Regions from separate parts of the Mesorhizobium newzealandense genome, predicted to be linked through region 2. Evidence: riboswitches for the same ligand, from Rfam matches in the RefSeq annotation. Region 2 holds a riboswitch; each other region holds the start of a gene.

The links. A riboswitch is a leader RNA that binds a small molecule or an ion and turns the genes downstream of it on or off. The one in region 2 is predicted to bind thiamine pyrophosphate.
Region 1: another riboswitch for thiamine pyrophosphate. It lies ahead of thiC (phosphomethylpyrimidine synthase ThiC); the one in region 2 lies ahead of thiB (thiamine ABC transporter substrate binding subunit).
Region 3: another riboswitch for thiamine pyrophosphate. It lies ahead of thiC (phosphomethylpyrimidine synthase ThiC); the one in region 2 lies ahead of thiB (thiamine ABC transporter substrate binding subunit).

What each region holds. Positions count from the first base shown of each region.
Region 1 covers NZ_JBHUGZ010000012.1:242,865-246,133, reverse strand. The annotation lists gene thiO (glycine oxidase ThiO) at 1-104, opposite strand, end outside; gene thiC (phosphomethylpyrimidine synthase ThiC) at 101-1,924, opposite strand; TPP riboswitch at 2,029-2,145, opposite strand; partial or broken gene ACFSOZ_RS17635 (3-oxoacyl-[acyl-carrier-protein] synthase III C-terminal domain-containing protein) at 2,242-2,495, opposite strand; gene ACFSOZ_RS17630 (DUF982 domain-containing protein) at 2,850-3,092, opposite strand.
Region 2 covers NZ_JBHUGZ010000005.1:21,162-24,430, reverse strand. The annotation lists gene thiP (thiamine/thiamine pyrophosphate ABC transporter permease) at 1-832, opposite strand, end outside; gene thiB (thiamine ABC transporter substrate binding subunit) at 1,014-2,012, opposite strand; TPP riboswitch at 2,056-2,170, opposite strand; gene ACFSOZ_RS07260 (thiamine diphosphokinase) at 2,259-2,903, shown strand; gene ACFSOZ_RS07255 (ABC-F family ATP-binding cassette domain-containing protein) at 2,905-3,269, shown strand, end outside.
Region 3 covers NZ_JBHUGZ010000004.1:7,087-10,355, reverse strand. The annotation lists partial or broken gene ACFSOZ_RS07135 (IS630 family transposase) at 1-217, opposite strand, end outside; gene ACFSOZ_RS07130 (DUF982 domain-containing protein) at 446-688, shown strand; partial or broken gene ACFSOZ_RS07125 (3-oxoacyl-[acyl-carrier-protein] synthase III C-terminal domain-containing protein) at 1,042-1,295, shown strand; TPP riboswitch at 1,392-1,508, shown strand; partial or broken gene thiC (phosphomethylpyrimidine synthase ThiC) at 1,612-3,269, shown strand, end outside.

The sequences.
Region 1 (3,269 bases), on a different contig from region 2:
CGGCCGTGCCGGACGTCGGCGACGGTGACCGCCGCGCCGCGTCTGGCCAATTCGAAGGCCGCCGTGAGGCCGGCGACGCCGGCCCCTTTGACCAGCACCCTCATGACGGCTCTGGTCCTTTGGGCACGCTGTCGCTCACCGGCATGTAGAGATTGCCGCCATCGCGATATTTTTCCGCCATCGCCGCCATTCCTTCCTTCTGCGCTTCGGCACGAATGTCGTGGGAGATGCGCATGGAGCAGAATTTCGGCCCGCACATGGAGCAGAAATGCGCCAGCTTGTGGGCCTGCTTCGGCAAGGTCTCGTCGTGGAACGAGCGCGCCGTTTCTGGGTCGAGTGACAGGTTGAACTGGTCTTCCCAGCGGAACTCGAACCGCGCCCGCGACAGCGCGTCGTCGCGGATCTTTGCCGCGGGATGGCCCTTGGCAAGATCCGCTGCATGCGCGGCTATCTTGTAGGTGATCACGCCGGTCTTGACGTCATCGCGGTCGGGCAGGCCTAGGTGCTCTTTCGGCGTCACATAGCAGAGCATGGCGGTGCCGAACCAGCCGATCATGGCGGCGCCGATGCCCGACGTGATGTGGTCATAGCCCGGGGCGATGTCCGTCGTCAGCGGCCCGAGCGTATAGAACGGCGCCTCGCCGCAGATCGCGAGTTGCTTGTCCATGTTCTGCTTGATCTTGTGCATGGGGACATGGCCCGGACCCTCGATCATCACCTGGCAGTCCTTGGCCCAGGCGATCTTCGTCAGTTCGCCAAGCGTTTCCAGTTCGGCGAATTGCGCGGCGTCGTTGGCGTCAGCGATCGAGCCGGGGCGAAGGCCATCGCCGAGCGAGAAGGAGACGTCATAGGCGCGACAGATGTCGCAGATCTCCGCGAAATGCTCGTAGAGGAAGCTTTCCCGGTGATGGTGCAGGCACCATTTGGCCATGATCGAACCGCCGCGAGAGACGATACCCGTGACCCTGTCAACGGTCAGCGGGATGTAATGCAGCCTCACGCCAGCATGGATGGTGAAATAGTCGACGCCTTGCTCGGCCTGCTCGATCAGGGTGTCGCGATAGACTTCCCAAGTCAGGTCCTCGGCGATGCCGCCGACCTTTTCGAGTGCCTGATAGAGCGGCACGGTGCCGATCGGCACCGGCGAATTGCGCACGATCCATTCGCGGATGTTGTGGATGTTGCGGCCGGTCGACAGATCCATCACCGTGTCGGCGCCCCAGCGGATCGCCCAGACCATCTTTTCGACTTCCTCGGCCATCGAGGAGGTGACGGCGGAATTGCCGATATTGGCATTGATCTTCACCAGGAAATTGCGGCCGATGATCATCGGCTCGCTCTCGGGATGGTTGATGTTGGCGGGGATGATCGCGCGCCCGCGCGCCACCTCGTCGCGCACGAATTCCGGCGTGACGAAATCGGGAAGCTTCGCGCCGAAGGCTTCGCCGTCGCGTTGCAGCTTGCCGTGCAGGATCTCGCGGCCAAGGTTCTCGCGGATGGCGACGAACTCCATTTCGGGCGTGATGATGCCGGCGCGGGCATAGGCAAGCTGGGTCACCGCCTTGCCGGCCTTGCCCTTGAACGGGCGGTTGCGAACGAGGAATTCCGGCGTCAGACGCTCGCCCACGGCGAAGCCGTTGTCTTCCGGCCTGACATGGCGGCCGTCATAAGCTTCGACATCGCCTCGCGCTGCGATCCATTCGTGCCGAAGCCGCGCCAGGCCTTTCTCGATGCTCGTCTCGACCGTCACATCGGTATATGGGCCAGATGGATCGTAGACCGTCACGGGCGGTTCACCCGCCGTCGGATGGACTGAGATTTCGCGCATCGGCACCCTGATCTGTGGATGGAGGACGCCGGATTTGTGGATTTTTCGTGAGGCAGGCAGCGGTCCCGTGGAAACCGCTGGGGTCAAGGCATTCATTTGAGGCTCCTTTGCTCATTGCATTGGAGACCCAGTTCTGTGCCGGAAGGATGAAAAGACGCTTTGGCCGACCTGCTCGAGACAGGTCTTCGGGCATAAACTCCCGCAAAGCGCTTGCACCGTCCCTACGCCAGTATGAACTGGATCAGGTTCAACGGGTCACTGCGCTGCGAAAGCCAGCAGTATCTCAGCCCCTTGTCGGGACCCCCCTGGTGAATGTCTGGAGTTGAACGGGACGGCGCCGCTTTGTCAAGCGCCTGTCGACCGGCCATCCATCTCACTCGGACAGTTTTGGCCCGTGGGCGGCCACCGCTCGGCTATATTCCAACGACGACAGCGCCGCCGCTCAAGCCCGCTCCCGCCGCCGCCAGAAGAACTTTTTCGCCAGGCCGAAATGGCTTCGTCTGGTGGCCAGTGACAGCGTCAGCGGGATCGTCGCGGCGGAAGAATTGCCGTATTCGGCGATCGTCTTGACGACAGCACGATCGGCAAGGCCAAGGTTTTTCCCTACGGCATCAAAAATGCGGGCATTGGCCTGGTGCGGCACGAAGCGGTCGATGTCCTGCGGCTTGTGCGTGAGGCGGCTTCTTCTTCGACAACTCCAGAGGCCCTCATGCAGGTCATCGACGGCGAGCCCGTCGTCGTGGAGATCCGCAGGGGGGGGCAGCGCCGACGGCGTGCCGGAGAAGCAATGCGGCCCTTCTGGCGGCGACGACAGGGTTGCGTTCCACCAACCGGAAAGACCTCCGCCGCAAACCTGAGCTTGGCGGATGATCCAACGAATCAATCTTGCGCGACGAGCGCAGCACTCGATACGCAGCTATGTATCGCGGCTACAAGAGTAAGCGTTCGTTCGATCTATTTGTCTGCGTTACTGCTCTTGCGGGGGGGGTTGAAGTAATTGAGGCTATTATAATCTTGTAACTCAATCACTGCGCAGAATTTTCGCTTCTAACGCCGCCACAACGAAAGCCCGTCTGGCAACCAGCGGGTGGGCTTCGCCACGCAGAACCTGAAGGCATGCATCCATAGCCAGTTTCCGCTTCTTCGTCTGATCATGGAAGCTCCGGAGCAGAATCGTGGCCGCGTCGTTCACATCGAAAATGACGCGCTCACGGTCATGTCGTCCAACTTGCACTACCACCGGTCGGACGAACCTGCTCGACATCCAATTACACCCTCAATACCGAGCTTGGTGCGGTCTGCGCCTGCCATGACGTCGGCTCGTTTCATACATGTATTGCCGAGGGCCGAATAGGGCCAGCAGACCTTGCCGGCCTTCACACTTCGTGCGCCAGCCACCTAGAGCGGTTTTCCCTTAATCGGAGTCGTTTGTTTGCAGTGA
Region 2 (3,269 bases):
CGGTCCCATTGACGGAGAGGTATCGGCGAGGTGCAACCGGCAGATTGGTGTCGCCGACCACATTGGCGCCAAGCCGCGTCAGGGCCAGCACGACAGCAAACGTCAGGGCAATCTGCAGCAGCGTCAGCGTCACAGCGCGCGCGGGATCGAAATCGAAGCGCAGCGCCTGGTAGATGCCGACTTCGAGCGTCGTCGCGGCCGGACCGCCGCCGAGCGTCAGCACGATCGTGAACGAGGTGATGCAGAGCATGAAGACAAGCCCGGCGACACCCGGTAACGCCGCACGCAGCGTTGGCCATTCGATCAGCCGGAACGCCGGCCGCGCCCCCATGCCGAGTTGGCTCGCCAGCCGCCACTGATCGGCGGGAATGGTCTGCAGTGCCTCGAGGAACAGCCGCACGCTGAGCGGCAGGTTGAAGAAGACATGGGCGACGAGGATGCCCGACAGGCCATAGATGCCCGGCCAGTCTCCACCGCCGATCACGCTGAACACGCCGGCGAAATAGCCGGCGCGGCCATAAAGCGCCAGAATGCCGAGTGCCGCGACGATGGCCGGCAGCGCCAGCGGCACGGCGAACAGCTGCAGGATGAAGGCGCGGCCAAGGAAGCGCGGATGCCGCGACAGCGCGCGCGCCACGAACAGTGCCGGCACCACCGAAAGCAGCGTCGAGAGTACGGCCTGCCACAAAGTGAAGCGAACGACGCGGAGGAGATAGGGATCGAAGGCAGCCCAGGCGCCGGAGAAATCGTGAGCGCCTTCGATGAGCAGTCCGGCAAACGCACCGCCGATCAGCAGCGCGATGGCGGCAAGCGCGATGATGCCGGCGCTGATGCGGGTGTCAGAGGACGGGCGTCTTCGACCCTCCCCCTTGTGGGGAGGGTCGGCAAGTGGATGTCGCGAAGCGGCATCTGCTGGCCGGGGTGGGGGTGAGGCCGTCTTCAAGGTTGCAGCCCCCACCCCGCTCCGCTACGCGGATCGACCCTCCCCACGAGGGGGAGGGTGAAACGCGCTCTCATTTGCTCATCACCGCCAGCCATTCATCCACCCAGGCCTTGCGGTTGGCGGCGACCTCTTCGGAGCTGAACAGCAAGGTCTTGGTCGGCTTGACCAGTTTGTCGAAGGCAGGGTTGAGCGGCTTGTCGGTCTTGCCGGCCGGGAACATCCAGTTGGTCTCGGGGATGGCATCCTGGAATTTCGGTCCGGTCATGAAGGCCATGAACTTTTCCGCCAGCGGATTCTTGGCCCCTGTCGTGGTGATGCCGGCGACCTCGATCTGCAGATACTCGCCCTCTTCGAACGACGCTGCCTGGTAGCGCTCGGTGTTCTCGGCGACCATGTGATAGGCAGGTGAGGTGGTGTAGGACAGCACCATCGGCGCCTCCCCCTTGGTGAACAGGCCGTAGGCCTCGCTCCAGCCAGGCGTCACGGTCAGCACCTTCGCCTTGAGCTTCGCCCAAGCCTCCGGCGCCTTGTCGCCATAGACCGACTTCACCCACAACAGCAGGCCGAGGCCCGGCGTCGAGGTACGCGGATCCTGGATGACGATCTTGTCGTCGGCGCTGCCTTCGACTAGGTCCTTCAGGCTCTTCGGCGGGTTCTTCAGCTTCTCGGTGTCGTAGACGACGGCGAAATAGCCATAGTCGAAAGGTACGAAAATGTCGTCGCTCCAGCCGCCCGGCACATTGACACCGGACACGGCGCCATGCGGCGCAAACAGGCCTGTGGCCTTGGCATCGGCGGTCAGATTGGTGTCGAGGCCGAGCACGATGTCAGCCTTGGTCGATGCGCCTTCCAGCCTGACGCGGTTGAGCAGCGCGACGCCATCGGCGACCGAGACGAAGTCGACATCGCAGCCGCATTCGGCCTCGAATTCCTTCTTCACCACTGGACCCGGACCCCAGTCGGCGGTGAAGCTCTCATAAGTGTAGATGGTGAGCTTGTCCTTGGCCAAGGCCGGCCCGGACAGGACCACAGCCATCGCGGAGACAAGAGAGTATAAAAGCGTGCGCATCGGCGCCTCCTTCGTTCGAATTGAAAGGAATTGAGGCGTCGGACTGTCCGAAACGTCTAATCCCTCCGCCGGTACAAACCGGATCAGGTTCAGCGGGTTGGCGACTTTGCCTCTCAGCCGGTCCGCGAAGATCGCGTCCGGCACCCCGTTAGAGCGTTTCGACACATAGGCCCGGCCGATCCCCCACGCAAGTGGGAGTTTGCCGGCCTTCCGTTTCCCGTGCCGGGCTGGTAAGGGCCACACGATATGAGCACATTCACCATCCTACTTGGCGGCGATCTCATCCGCACGCCCCGGCTCGACCGCCAGGTCGAAGGCTCCCGCGTCATCGCCGCCGACGCCGGCATCGGTTATGCGCGGCTGCTGGGTCTAGTCCCGGAACTGTGGGTGGGTGATTTCGATTCGGTACCCGCCAACCTGCCGGACGATCTCGCCGCCGTACCCCGCCGGACCTTCCCGGCGGAGAAGGATAAGACCGATGGCGAACTGGCCATCGCCGCCGCGCTGGAGCGCGGCGCGACCAGCCTGGTGCTCGCCGGCGCCTTCGGCGGCAAGCGCGCCGACCACGCCTTCTTGCATCTGGCGCTCGCCCTGCGGCTGGCCGAGGCCGGAACGAGGATGCTTCTGAGCAGCGGCGCCCAGGAAGGCGTCCCGCTGCTGCACGGGAAAGCCGGCTTCGACTATGCCGACGGCACGCTGTTTTCGGTGCTCGGCTTTTCCGATCTTTCCGGCCTGACTGTCACGGGCGCCAAATGGCCGCTCGACCATGTCAAGGTGGCGTTCGGCTCGTCATTGACCATCTCCAACGAGGTCAGGGGTCACCTCGAAATCACGCTCGGCCATGGCCGCGCATTGTTGCTCGCTCACCCCTATCCCCTACCTGAAAGCTGACATGGCCCCGCCTCTTCTCAATCTCGACGGGATAAAACTGACCTTCGGCGGCACGCCGCTGCTTGATGGCGCCGCCTTGACCGCGTCGGCCGGCGACAAGATCGCTTTGGTCGGCCGCAACGGGTCCGGCAAGTCGACGCTGCTGAAGATCGCCGCCGGCCTGATCGAGCCGCAGGATGGCGAGGTGTTCCGCCAGCCCTCGGCGACCGTCCGCTATTTACCGCAGATGCCCGACATGGAGGGTTTCGCAACGGTCCGCACCTATGTCGAGGCGGGACTTGGCCCCGCCGACGATCCCTATCGCGCCAGCTATTTGATGGAGCATCTCGGCCTGTCGGGCGAGGAGCGGCCGAACGATCTTTCCGG
Region 3 (3,269 bases), on a different contig from region 2:
AGGCGAGAATGAAAGTCTCGTGCGCGTCCAGCTTCGATACCTTCGGCTTGCCCTGCCGCCCAGGTTCCAGATTGCCGCTCGAACGCCAGGCCCGATACCATGCACCAGACGTCGATATCCCGATGGCAAACCGCCGTGCCGCTTCTCGGGTCGACAGGCCTGCCTCTATCGCCTCGATAACACGCGTCCGCAAATCCAGGCTGTAAGCTCGTGCCATGCCGCTGCTCCTTCCGCAAATCACTTCGATCAGGGAATCAGAACAAGCCGTTCACTGCAAACAAACGACTCCGATTAAGGGAAAACCGCTCTAGGTGGCTGGCGCACGAAGTGTGAAGGCCGGCAAGGTCTGCTGGCCCTATTCGGCCCTCGGCAATACATGTATGAAACGAGCCGACGTCATGGCAGGCGCAGACCGCACCAAGCTCGGTATTGAGGGTGTAATTGGATGTCGAGCAGGTTCGTCCGACCGGTGGTAGTGCAAGTTGGACGACATGACCGTGAGCGCGTCATTTTCGATGTGAACGACGCGGCCACGATTCTGCTCCGGAGCTTCCATGATCAGACGAAGAAGCGGAAACTGGCTATGGATGCATGCCTTCAGGTTCTGCGTGGCGAAGCCCACCCGCTGGTTGCCAGACGGGCTTTCGTTGTGGCGGCGTTAGAAGCGAAAATTCTGCGCAGTGATTGAGTTACAAGATTATAATAGCCTCAATTACTTCAACCCCCCCCGCAAGAGCAGTAACGCAGACAAATAGATCGAACGAACGCTTACTCTTGTAGCCGCGATACATAGCTGCGTATCGAGTGCTGCGCTCGTCGCGCAAGATTGATTCGTTGGATCATCCGCCAAGCTCAGGTTTGCGGCGGAGGGTCTTTCCGGTTGGTGGAACGCAACCCTGTCGTCGCCGCCAGAAGGGCCGCATTGCTTCTCCGGCACGCCGTCGGCGCTGCCCCCCTGCGGATCTCCACGACGACGGGCTCGCCGTCGATGACCTGCATGAGGGCCTCTGGAGTTGTCGAAGAAGAAGCCGCCTCACGCACAAGCCGCAGGACATCGACCGCTTCGTGCCGCACCAGGCCAATGCCCGCATTTTTGATGCCGTAGGGAAAAACCTTGGCCTTGCCGATCGTGCTGTCGTCAAGACGATCGCCGAATACGGCAATTCTTCCGCCGCGACGATCCCGCTGACGCTGTCACTGGCCACCAGACGAAGCCATTTCGGCCTGGCGAAAAAGTTCTTCTGGCGGCGGCGGGAGCGGGCTTGAGCGGCGGCGCTGTCGTCGTTGGAATATAGCCGAGCGGTGGCCGCCCACGGGCCAAAACTGTCCGAGTGAGATGGATGGCCGGTCGACAGGCGCTTGACAAAGCGGCGCCGTCCCGTTCAACTCCAGACATTCACCAGGGGGGTCCCGACAAGGGGCTGAGATACTGCTGGCTTTCGCAGCGCAGTGACCCGTTGAACCTGATCCAGTTCATACTGGCGTAGGGACGGTGCAAGCGCTTTGCGGGAGTTTATGCCCGAAGACCTGTCTCGAGCAGGTCGGCCAAAGCGTCTTTTCATCCTTCCGGCACAGAACTGGGTCTCCAATGCAATGAGCAAAGGAGCCTCAATGAATGCCTTGACCCCAGCGGTTTCCACGGGACCGCTGCCTGCCTCACGAAAAATCCACAAATCCGGCGTCCTCCATCCACAGATCAGGGTGCCGATGCGCGAAATCTCAGTCCATCCGACGGCGGGTGAACCGCCCGTGACGGTCTACGATCCATCTGGCCCATATACCGATGTGACGGTCGAGACGAGCATCGAGAAAGGCCTGGCGCGGCTTCGGCACGAATGGATCGCAGCGCGAGGCGATGTCGAAGCTTATGACGGCCGCCATGTCAGGCCGGAAGACAACGGCTTCGCCGTGGGCGAGCGTCTGACGCCGGAATTCCTCGTTCGCAACCGCCCGTTCAAGGGCAAGGCCGGCAAGGCGGTGACCCAGCTTGCCTATGCCCGCGCCGGCATCATCACGCCCGAAATGGAGTTCGTCGCCATCCGCGAGAACCTTGGCCGCGAGATCCTGCACGGCAAGCTGCAACGCGACGGCGAAGCCTTCGGCGCGAAGCTTCCCGATTTCGTCACGCCGGAATTCGTGCGCGACGAGGTGGCGCGCGGGCGCGCGATCATCCCCGCCAACATCAACCATCCCGAGAGCGAGCCGATGATCATCGGCCGCAATTTCCTGGTGAAGATCAATGCCAATATCGGCAATTCCGCCGTCACCTCCTCGATGGCCGAGGAAGTCGAAAAGATGGTCTGGGCGATCCGCTGGGGCGCCGACACGGTGATGGATCTGTCGACCGGCCGCAACATCCACAACATCCGCGAATGGATCGTGCGCAATTCGCCGGTGCCGATCGGCACCGTGCCGCTCTATCAGGCACTCGAAAAGGTCGGCGGCATCGCCGAGGACCTGACTTGGGAAGTCTATCGCGACACCCTGATCGAGCAGGCCGAGCAAGGCGTCGACTATTTCACCATCCATGCTGGCGTGAGGCTGCATTACATCCCGCTGACCGTTGACAGGGTCACGGGTATCGTCTCTCGCGGCGGTCGATCATGGCCAAATGGTGCCTGCACCATCACCGGGAAAGCTTCCTCTACGAGCATTTCGCGGAGATCTGCGACATCTGTCGCGCCTATGACGTCTCCTTCTCGCTCGGCGATGGCCTTCGCCCCGGCTCGATCGCTGACGCCAACGACGCCGCGCAATTCGCCGAACTGGAAACGCTTGGCGAACTGACGAAGATCGCCTGGGCCAAGGACTGCCAGGTGATGATCGAGGGTCCGGGCCATGTCCCCATGCACAAGATCAAGCAGAACATGGACAAGCAACTCGCGATCTGCGGCGAGGCGCCGTTCTATACGCTCGGGCCGCTGACGACGGACATCGCCCCGGGCTATGACCACATCACGTCGGGCATCGGCGCCGCCATGATCGGCTGGTTCGGCACCGCCATGCTCTGCTATGTGACGCCGAAAGAGCACCTAGGCCTGCCCGACCGCGATGACGTCAAGACCGGCGTGATCACCTACAAGATAGCCGCGCATGCAGCGGATCTTGCCAAGGGCCCATCCCGCGGCAAAGATCCGCGACGACGCGCTGTCGCGGGCGCGGTTCGAGTTCCGCTGGGAAGACCAGTTCAACCTGTCACTCGACCCAGAAACGGCGCGCTCGTTCCACGACGAGACCTTGCCGAAGCAGGCCCACAAGCTGGCGCATTT